2 regions of the Variovorax sp. Soil_C_39 genome follow, and region 1 is predicted to be linked to the other one. Evidence: predicted binding sites of a transcription regulator. Region 1 holds the regulator's gene; the other holds the start of a gene.
The links. The regulator LexA, encoded in region 1, represses DNA repair genes until DNA is damaged. The targets are predictions, from matches to a motif close to ACTGTATNNNNATACAGT.
Positions count from the first base shown of each region.

Region 2: a site for LexA is predicted at 2,550-2,567, ahead of AC3A6J_RS10490 (PA0069 family radical SAM protein). Genes of this name have one in related genera too.

Region 1 is NZ_JBDGJQ010000002.1:732,051-736,834, reverse strand. It holds gene AC3A6J_RS07550 (D-2-hydroxyacid dehydrogenase family protein) at 1-947, opposite strand, end outside; gene AC3A6J_RS07545 (hypothetical protein) at 1,040-1,411, opposite strand; gene lexA (transcriptional repressor LexA) at 1,556-2,239, opposite strand; gene AC3A6J_RS07535 (asparaginase) at 2,311-3,318, shown strand; gene adk (adenylate kinase) at 3,340-3,996, opposite strand; gene kdsB (3-deoxy-manno-octulosonate cytidylyltransferase) at 4,128-4,784, opposite strand, start outside.
Region 2 is NZ_JBDGJQ010000003.1:520,619-525,402, forward strand. It holds partial or broken gene AC3A6J_RS10470 (DUF4166 domain-containing protein) at 1-444, opposite strand, end outside; gene AC3A6J_RS10475 (SAM-dependent methyltransferase) at 441-1,379, opposite strand; gene AC3A6J_RS10480 (thiol-disulfide oxidoreductase DCC family protein) at 1,395-1,817, opposite strand; gene AC3A6J_RS10485 (GbsR/MarR family transcriptional regulator) at 1,873-2,472, opposite strand; gene AC3A6J_RS10490 (PA0069 family radical SAM protein) at 2,587-3,681, shown strand; gene AC3A6J_RS10495 (gluconokinase) at 3,786-4,292, shown strand; gene gnd (decarboxylating NADP(+)-dependent phosphogluconate dehydrogenase) at 4,354-4,784, opposite strand, start outside.

The sequences.
Region 1 (4,784 bases):
CTCACGACGTTGTCGAAGGCCTGCCCGAAATAGCTCTCGTAGCTTTCCTGCTCGACATAGCCGATGTGCGGTGTGCAGATGCAGTTTTCGAGGCGCAGCAGTGCGTGGCCCTGCAACGGCGGTTCGCTCTCGAACACGTCGATCGCCGCGAGGCCCGGCCGGCCGCGGTTCAAGGCGGCGAGCAGCGCATCGGCCTCGACCAGTTCGGCCCGCGAGGTGTTGACGAAGAGCGCTGTCGGCTTCATGCGCGAGAGGTCCTCGAGCGTGACGAGGCCCACGGTCTCTTCGTTGAGCCGCAGGTGCACCGACAGCACGTCGGCCGCGGCAAAGAACTCCTGGCGGTTCTGCGCCACCTGGAAGCCGTCGGAACGCGCCTTGGCGCAGCTCGCCTCGCGGCCCCAGATCACGACCTGCATGCCGAACGCCTGGCCGTAGCGCGCCACCAGTTGGCCGATGCGACCATAGCCCCAGATGCAGAGCGTCTTGCCCTTGAGCACCGAGCCGAGCCCGAAGTTGGGCGGCATCGACGCCGACTTGAGACCCGACTGCTGCCACGCGCCGTGCTTGAGGTTGCTGATGTACTGCGGCAGCCGGCGCATGGCCGCCATGATCAGCGCCCAGGTGAGTTCGGCGGGCGCCTGCGGCGAGCCGCTGCCCTCGGCCACAGCCACGCCGCGCTCGGTGCAGGCCGCGACGTCGATGTGGCCGCCGACGCGGCCGGTCTGGGAAATGAGTTTGAGCCGGGGCAGCTTCTCGATCAGCTGCCGCGAGATGTGGGTGCGCTCCCGGATCAGCACGATCACGTCGGCGTCTTTCAGGCGCACCGAGAGCTGGCCGATGCCTTTCACGGTGTTGGTGTAGACCTTGGCGGCGTAGGCGTCGAGCTTGGCGGCGCAGCGCAGCTTGCGCACGGCGTCCTGGTAATCGTCGAGGATCACAATATTCATGGCGTGCAATTGTGCCTCGCAGCACTGGCACGGCGCGCGCCTGAACGTTTGGATACCCGGCCCCGGGGAAAGTCACCGGGGCGTGCACGGGCTCAGTGCAGGTGCGCGGACCGCGGTGCGGCACTCACGGCTTCCATGGCCTCGAGCGCGGCGAGCCGGTCGAGCTCGGCGCAGACATCGGCCATACGCCCCGAAATCACCATCCGGTTGGTGCTGCGTTTTTCGCCCTGGTGATCGACCACGCGGATCACGCGCAGCGGCCGTGCAGGCGCGGCAGCGGCCTTGGGTGCCGCCTGGGCATGGGGCCGGGCCGCGCAGGCAGGGCGAACGACGAGGCCGCCATGCAAGCCTGCGGACGCAGCACGGCCATCGCGGTGGCGGGCACTGCGCGCGGGCAGCAACCGGCTGGCCAGCGACTGCAGCGGCATCCAAAGGTCAACGATAGCGAGAAGGGCGATTCCCATGTGAACTCCAAGAAGGTTTGAGGTTGAACACAGGCAGGATTGCTTTCGCCGGACGCAACAGGGTGATGGCGCCAGTTGCGCCATACGCCCGCCACCTGTTGCGGCTGGATGGATGGTTTCGGTTGTCAGCAGCCGGTTTGGCGGCTACATCAGCATGGTGTTGCGGATCAGGCCCACGGCAAGGCCCTCGATCTCGAACGGCTCGCCGGGCTGGACCACGATGGTCGGATAGTCGGGGTTTTCAGCGTGCAGCTCGATCACCTGCTTGTTGCGCTTGAGGCGCTTGACAGTGACTTCGTCGCCGAGGCGGGCCACCACGATCTGGCCGTTGCGGGCTTCCTTGGTGGCTTGCACCGCGAGCAGGTCGCCGTCCATGATGCCGGCGTCGCGCATCGACATGCCGCGCACCTTGAGCAGGTAGTCGGGCTGCTGCTGGAACAGGGTGTTTTCGACGTAGTAGGTCTGGTCGACGTGCTCCTGCGCGAGGATCGGCGAGCCCGCGGCCACGCGGCCGATGAGCGGCAGCGCGAGCTGCGCCATGCCGGGCAGCGAGAGCGAGAACTGCCCGCCTTCGCGGTGCCGGGTCTCGTTGAGCGAGCGCAGCGCGTCGCCCTTGAGCCGGATGCCGCGCGAGGTGCCGCTGACGAGTTCGATCACGCCCTTGCGGGCCAGCGCCTGCAGATGCTCCTCGGCCGCGTTCGCGGATTTGAAGCCGAGTTCGTTGGCGATCTCGGCGCGCGTGGGTGGCGCGCCAGTGCGTGCGATGGCGCTCTGGATCAAGTCCAGGATCTGTTGCTGGCGGGCGGTAAGCTTCACGGCAAACTGCATAGTGGTTCCTTGCGGCACTGGCTAGATATCCAGTAACTGTATTTTTAACCAGTTTTTAAAAGTTGGCAAGCATGGTGAATTCATCAGGTCCTGGTGTGCGGCGTATCGTGGTGTTGGGCACGGGCGGCACCATCGCAGGCCGCGCCGCCGATGACGGCGACAACATCGGTTACACCGCGGGCGAGGTCGTGGTGGCCGATCTGCTTGGCGGCATCGGTGCCCCCGCGGGCTTTGCGCTCGTGGCCGAGCAGGTTGCCCAGCTCGACAGCAAGGACATGGGCTTTGACGTCTGGCTGCAACTCGCCGAGCGCTGCGCTGTGTGGCTCGCCGAGCCTGACGTGGCGGGCGTGGTGGTCACCCATGGCACCGACACCATCGAGGAGACGGCCTTCTTCCTCCACTCGGTGCTCGCGCCGGCCAAGCCGATCGTGTTGACCTGCGCCATGCGCCCGGCAAGCTCCCTCTCGCCCGATGGCCCGCAGAACCTGCGCGATGCCGTCGCGGTCGCCGGCGCGACGGGCGCGAAAGGGACGACTGTGGTCTGTGCCGGCACGGTGCATGGTGCGCTCGACGTCCAGAAGGTGCACACGTACCGTCCTGATGCGTTTGCATCGGGCGACGCCGGCCCGGTCGCCTACGTGGAAGAGGGTGTGGTTCGGCGCCTGCGGGACTGGCCCGGCGCCGTGCCGGGCGGCGCTGGCGTAGGGCTGCGCGCGGTCGCGGGAGCGGTCGCGGCGGCAGGGTGGCCGCGGGTCGAGATCGTCATGAGCCATGCCGGCGCCAGCGGCGCGCTGATCGACCTGCTGTGCCAGGAGCGCGCCGGCGGCGTCGCCGAGCCGGTCCGCGGACTGGTCGTGGCGGCCACCGGCAATGGCACACTGCACCAGACGCTCGAGGCTGCTGCCGTGCGCGCGGAACAGGCTGGTATCCCGGTGTTGCGCGCCACGCGTTGCGCGAGCGGCCGCATTCTGCCGCGGCCCGACGACCGGCTGCGCGATGCGGGCGCGCTGACGCCGGTCAAGGCGCGCGTTGCGTTGATGCTCGAACTGCTGGGAAGGGGAAAAGAAGACGCCGCCTGAACCGCAGCGCCGGCGCGGCGCTCAGCTGCTCAGGGCCGCCAATGCGCGCTGCGTGATCTCGTCGACCGTACCGACGCCCTTGATGGCGCGGTACTTGGGCGCATTGGCCGGGTCGGCCTTGGCCCATGCGGAGTAGTAGTCGACCAGCGGACGGGTCTGCTCGCTGTAGACCTCGAGGCGCTTGCGAACGGTTTCTTCCTCGTCGTCCTTGCGCTGGATCAGGTCTTCGCCCGTGACGTCGTCCTTGCCTTCGACCTTCGGCGGATTGAACTTGACGTGGTAGGTGCGGCCCGACGCAGGATGCGAGCGTCGGCCGCTCATGCGTTCGATGATGTCGCTGAACGGCACGTCGATCTCGAGCACGTAGTCGAGCTTGACGCCGGCCGCCTTCATGGCGTCCGCCTGGGGGATCGTGCGTGGGAAACCGTCGAACAGGAACCCGTCGGCGCAGTCGGGTTGCCCGATGCGTTCCTTCACGAGATTGATGATCAGGTCGTCGCTCACGAGGCCACCCGATTCCATGATCGACTTGGCTTGTTGTCCGAGCGGGGTGCCCGCCTTGACCGCCGCGCGCAGCATGTCGCCGGTGGAAATCTGGGGAATGCCGTACTTCTGGCAGATGAAAGTGGCTTGCGTGCCTTTGCCCGCCCCGGGCGCGCCCAGCAAAATTAGTCTCATGATGTCCTCGGACGGTTCTTAGATTTTGTGTCGCACCCCATGCGGCCCGAGGGCCGCCCAAGGCGGAATTGCTTCGAGGATAGCATGCGAGGACGGGCGAAATTCCCGCTGCCGCCCTCTGTGCGGGGGCTTCAGCGCACGCTCGCGAAGACCGCGCGGACGCGCGCGAGGTCTTCGGGTGTGTCGACGCCGGGGCCCGGCGCAGTCTGGCTCACATGCACCGCGATGCGGTGACCGTGCCAGAGCGCACGCAACTGTTCGAGCGCCTCGGTGGCCTCGATCGGCGCCGGCGGCAGCGACGGAAAACGCCGCACGAAACCGGCACGGTAGCCATAGATGCCGATGTGGCGCAGCGGCGCGGGCGAGGGCAGCACACCGGGTGCCGCGCCGCCGGCCGAGCCATCGCGCCACCAGGGGATTGGCGCCCGGCTGAAATAGAGCGCGTGGCCTTCGGCGTTGAGCACGGCCTTGACCACGTTTGGATTCACGAAGTCGGCCACCGACTCGATGGCGTGCACTGCGGTGCTCATCGCGGCGCCGGGGTGGGCCGACAGCGTGGCGGCCACGGCATCGATCAGCGCCGGATCGATCAGCGGTTCGTCGCCCTGGACATTGACCACGATGTCGTCGCCGTCGAGCCCAAGCTGTTCGCAAGCCTCGGCCAGGCGGTCGCTGCCGCTCGCATGGTCCTGCCGCGTGAGCACGGCCTCGACCCCATGTTCCCGGCAGGCATCGACGATGGACCCATGGTCCGCTGCGACCACCACGCGCGCCGCGCCCGACGCGGC
Region 2 (4,784 bases), on a different contig from region 1:
CCAGACGTAGCCGCGGTCGCGGAACACCAGCGCGCCGTCCTCGGCGCTCACCGCCAGGCGCATGCCGATGCCGAAGCGCACGTATTCGATCACCTCGCCGTGCCGGCGCCCGAGCGCCATGTGCGAGCGGAAGTGGAAGGGCGCGCGGCCTTCGAAGCCGAAGACGCGGTCCCAGTACAGCAGGGCGCTGTCGGGCCGGCAGCGGTAGTGCACGTCGATCGGCACGTTGGCGCCGGTGTAGGGCACCAGCGCGCCGAACAATCGGCCGAAGGGCATCAGCAGCACGCGCGCCCATGGCGCATGGTGCACTTCGTCCATGGTGCCGCGCACGCACACGTGGTCGGCCGAGAACGGCGCCATCGTGTAGTGCCTGCGGATCACCTCGCCGAGGCGCTCCCACTGCACGCCGAGCGCCTGCTGGAAAACCGGGCGGCGGTCCGTCATGCCGCCGCCGGGCCGCTGCGCGTGGCCGTGACCATGCAGTAGTCGAAGTCGCGCCAGAACACGCCCAGCGCGAGTGCGCAGTAGCTGGCGACGATGTGCTTGCGGCGCCACGGGCCGAGCCGGCCGCGTGCCTTCCAGAGTTCGACCAGCGCGAAGCGCGTGGCGAGCAGCGGAATGTGCAGCGCGCTCGGCGCCACGCGCCAGCGCAGCGAACGCACCTCGATGTCGTGGAAGCCGTGCGTGCGCAGCGCGGCAACGAAATCGTCGCGCACCGCGAGCGTCGGAACGGCCCAGCTGTCGGCCCACAGGCGGTGGAGCCAGCCGGCCACGCGGCCCGGCCGCGGCCGCAGCAGGAAGCCGTCGACCACGGCGAGCCGGGCGCCGGGCTTGAGCAGGCGCGCCGCCTCGCGCACGAAATCCGCCTTGGCGGCTCCGCTGGCGTAGCAGGCGCTTTCCACGGCCCAGGCGCCGTCGGCCTGCGCGCCGGGCAGGCCGGTGCGCGTGTAGTCGGCCTCGAGGTGCGCTACCCGGTCGGCCACCCCGACCGCGGCATCGAGCCGTGCGGCGATGCGGTTCTGCACCGCCACGTTGGTGACCGTGACGGCGCAGAGCGCGGGATGATCGGCGAGGAGCGTGCGCGTGGTGGCGCCGGCGCCGCAGCCCAGGTCGACCACGCAGCGGCGCGGCGCCTGCGCCTCGGCCTCGCCGAGCCCGAGCGCACGGCCGACGACCCGGTTCATTTCCACCAGCATCGCTTCGCGCCGGAACGGGTTCAGGCCGAGCCGCCAGAACCCGAAGTGCATGTTGTAGCTCGGACTCCATGCGCGGTAGTCGTCGGCCACTTCGGTGAAGTAGTCCTGCGTATCGGCCTTTGTGACCGTTGCGGCCCCAGGCGTGGCGGGCAAGTGGAAGTCGGGCTGGAAGATGCTGGGCATCGGGGCTCTCTCTTTCTACAGTCGGCAGTTGCCGTCGGCACAGGTGCCGCCGCGCGTGTGCGGGCGCGTCAGCAGCGCCACGAGCGGGCGCGGGAGGCGATGGCGGTGGCGCGCAAGCGCGGCGTAGGCGCGGTCTGCCAGTCGCGCCACCGGCGGCAGGTCGAGCAGGAAGCCTCCGGCCGGCAGGCCCACGGCCTTGCGGCAGGCGCGGATGGCCGCCACGCCGACATGAAGTCGGCCCTCGGCGTCCACCGCATGAAGCGCCGTCATGAGCGCCTGGCGTGGCGCGGGTCCGCCATGGAAATCTGCGTGCGAGCAATCGACGAGGTGCAGGCGCGCCGCTGCGTCCCGGGATGCCATGGTCTTCATCTCGGCGGCGCAGAGCGGGCAGCTGGCGTCGTAGTAGACGGTCAGCGGGAAGGCGAGGGTGGACGACATATTGTGTTTCCGATATTTCTGTCAAAACAGAAATGAATGGACAAAAAAACACCGCTCAGATCATCGGCAGGCCGGCATGGTTCGGATCGGCGTCGCCGGCATTGCCCTGGCTGGCCGACGCCGGCGGGGCCGCGTCCCCGCGCACGAACTTCTGCACGCTCGCGCCCAGGCTCAGTACCTTGTCGAGCGTGCCGGGCGACAGCCGCAGCATCTCGTCGGCCCAGGTGGCGAGCTTGCTCATCAGGTCGAGGGTCGAGCGGATGCGGTCCTGCGCGTCGGCCGGTTCGTTCTGGAAGTCGGGGCTCGCGACGAGCTCGCGCAGCACGCGGACCGTGGGATCGAACTCGCGCTCCTTGCGCTCGCGCACCACGGTACGGAACAGCTCCCAGACATCGACGCTGGTCTCGAAATAGTCGCGCCGGTCGCCCAGCACATGCGTGACGCGCACGAGGTTCCAGGCCTGCAGTTCCTTCAGGCTGTTGCTCACGTTGGAGCGTGCCACGCCAAGCGTCTCGGAAATTTCCTCGGCGTGTACCGGCTTGCCATAGGCGAATAGCAGGGCGTGGATCTGCGACACCGTGCGGTTGACGCCCCACATCGACCCCATTTCGCCCCAGTGGAGAACGAACTTGCGCTGGATGTCGGTGAGTTGCATGCGTGAAAGTCTAATGTTCTTGAAATTTCTGTCAATACAGAAATCATATTCTGTGGGATGGTGCAGGAGCAAAAATAACTGTATAAACATACAGTTTTCAGCCAAGAGGTCGCCATGCCAGCCGCTCTCATCCCGATCCATGCCATCAAGGGCCGCGGTGCGGCCACGCGCCTGGCGCACCGCTTCTCGCGTGACGAGCGCAACGACTTCGACGACGGCTGGGGCACGCTCGCCGACGAGGCGGCTGAGTCCGACGGCCTGGCGCCGCTCGCGACCGAAGTGCGCCTCGAAGACGTGAAATCGGTGCTCAACCAGAACGAATCGCCCGACATCTCGTTCGACCGCTCGCTCAACCCCTACCGCGGCTGCGAGCACGGCTGCATCTACTGCTTCGCGCGGCCCACGCACAGCTATCTCAACCTGTCGCCGGGGCTCGACTTCGAGACCCGGCTCATTGCCAAGCGCAACATCGTCGAGGTGCTGCGCGGTGAGCTCGGGCGCAAGGGCTACCGGCCCAGCCACATCGCGATCGGCACCGCGACCGACTGCTACCAGCCGATCGAACGCGAGCTGCGGCTCACGCGCGCGGTGCTCGAGCTGCTGCAGGAGACGCGGCACCCGTTCGCGCTGGTCACCAAATCGAGCACGGTGGAGCGCGACCTCGACTTGATCGCGCCGATGGCCGCCCAGCGGCTGGCCGCTGTCTACATCACCGTGACCACGCTCGACGGCGATCTGGCCCGCAAACTCGAGCCGCGCGCCGCCGCGCCGCACCGGCGGCTGCGCACCATCCGCACCTTGGCCGAAGCCGGCGTGCCGGTGGGCGTGAGCGTGGCCCCGCAGATCCCGTTCGTGAACGAGGACATGGAGCAGGTGCTCGAGGCTGCCTGGGAGGCGGGTGCGCGCAGCGCGTTCTACACGGTGATCCGGCTGCCGTGGGAAGTGGCTCCGCTGTTCAAGGAATGGCTCGAACTGCACTACCCGCAGCGCGCGCAGCGCATCATGGCGCGCATCCACGAGATGCGCGGCGGCAAGGACTACGACGCCGACTTCGCCACGCGCATGAAAGGCAGCGGGCTCTGGGCCGACCTGATCCACCAGCGCTTCGAGAAGGCAACGCGCCGCATCGGCTTCAACCGCGAGCGCATCGCCCTCGACCTGGACGCCTTCCGGCCGCCGGGCGCGGCGGGGCAGGGGCTGTTGTTCTAGGGTCAGTCCCCATGGGCTTGCATGGGAGGGGGCCTCCAAATCAAGGTAGATTCGTAAACAAGGGGCGTGGGCCTTCGCGAACCGACCACAGGGAGTAGTTGCGCATGGATGGAATCTGGCTGGTGGTGATGGGTGTTTCCGGCTGCGGCAAATCGACGCTCGGCGAAGCGCTGTCCAGCGCGCTGTCGCTGCCGATGATCGAAGGGGACGACCACCATCCCCCCGAGAACCATGAAAAGATGAGCAAGGGCATTGCGCTGACCGACGCCGACCGGGCCGGCTGGCTCGACGCGCTGGGCCAAGCCCTCGCCGCCGAGCCGCGCGGTGCGGTGCTGGCCAGTTCGGCGCTCAAGCGCGCCTACCGCGACCAATTGCGCGCGGCCGTGCCCGATCTGAAGTTCGTCTTCATGGAGATCGACCGCGCGGAGAGCGAGCGCCGCGTCGCGTCGCGCGCCGGCGCGCACATCTTTCCCGCGAGCCTGGTGGCCAGCCAGTTCGAAACACTCGAATCGCCGGTGGGCGAGGACGGGGTGATCACGGTCGATGCGACCACGCCCGTGGAGGAACTGGTGGCGCAGGTCAGGTGCGCGCTGTCGGCCGAGCGCGGCTGAGACGCACCCGGCCGGTTCAATGCGGCCGGTTCAATGAGGCCGGGTCAACGAGGCCGGGTCGTCAGATCACTTCCGGCCACTGCGTGTGGAAGAACTCGCCCGCGGGCTTGTCCACGCGCTCGTAGGTGTGCGCGCCGAAGAAGTCGCGCTGCGCCTGCAGCAGGTTTGCGCTCAGGCGCTCGGTGCGGTAGCTGTCGTAGTACGCCAGCGAGGCGCTGAACGCCGGCACTGGAATGCCGTGGCTCACCGCGAGCGCCACCACCTCGCGCCAGTTCTGCTGCGTGCGGTTCAGCAGGTCCTTGAAGAACGGATCGAGCATCAGGTTGCCGAGCGCGGGGTCGCCGCGGTAGGCGTCGGTGATGTGGTTCAGGAAGCGCGCGCGGATGATGCAGCCGCCGCGCCAGATCGCGGCGATGCGGCCGAGGTCGAGCTTCCAGTCCTTCTTCTCGCCCATGGTCTTCATGAGGTCGAAGCCCTGCGTGTAGCTGATCA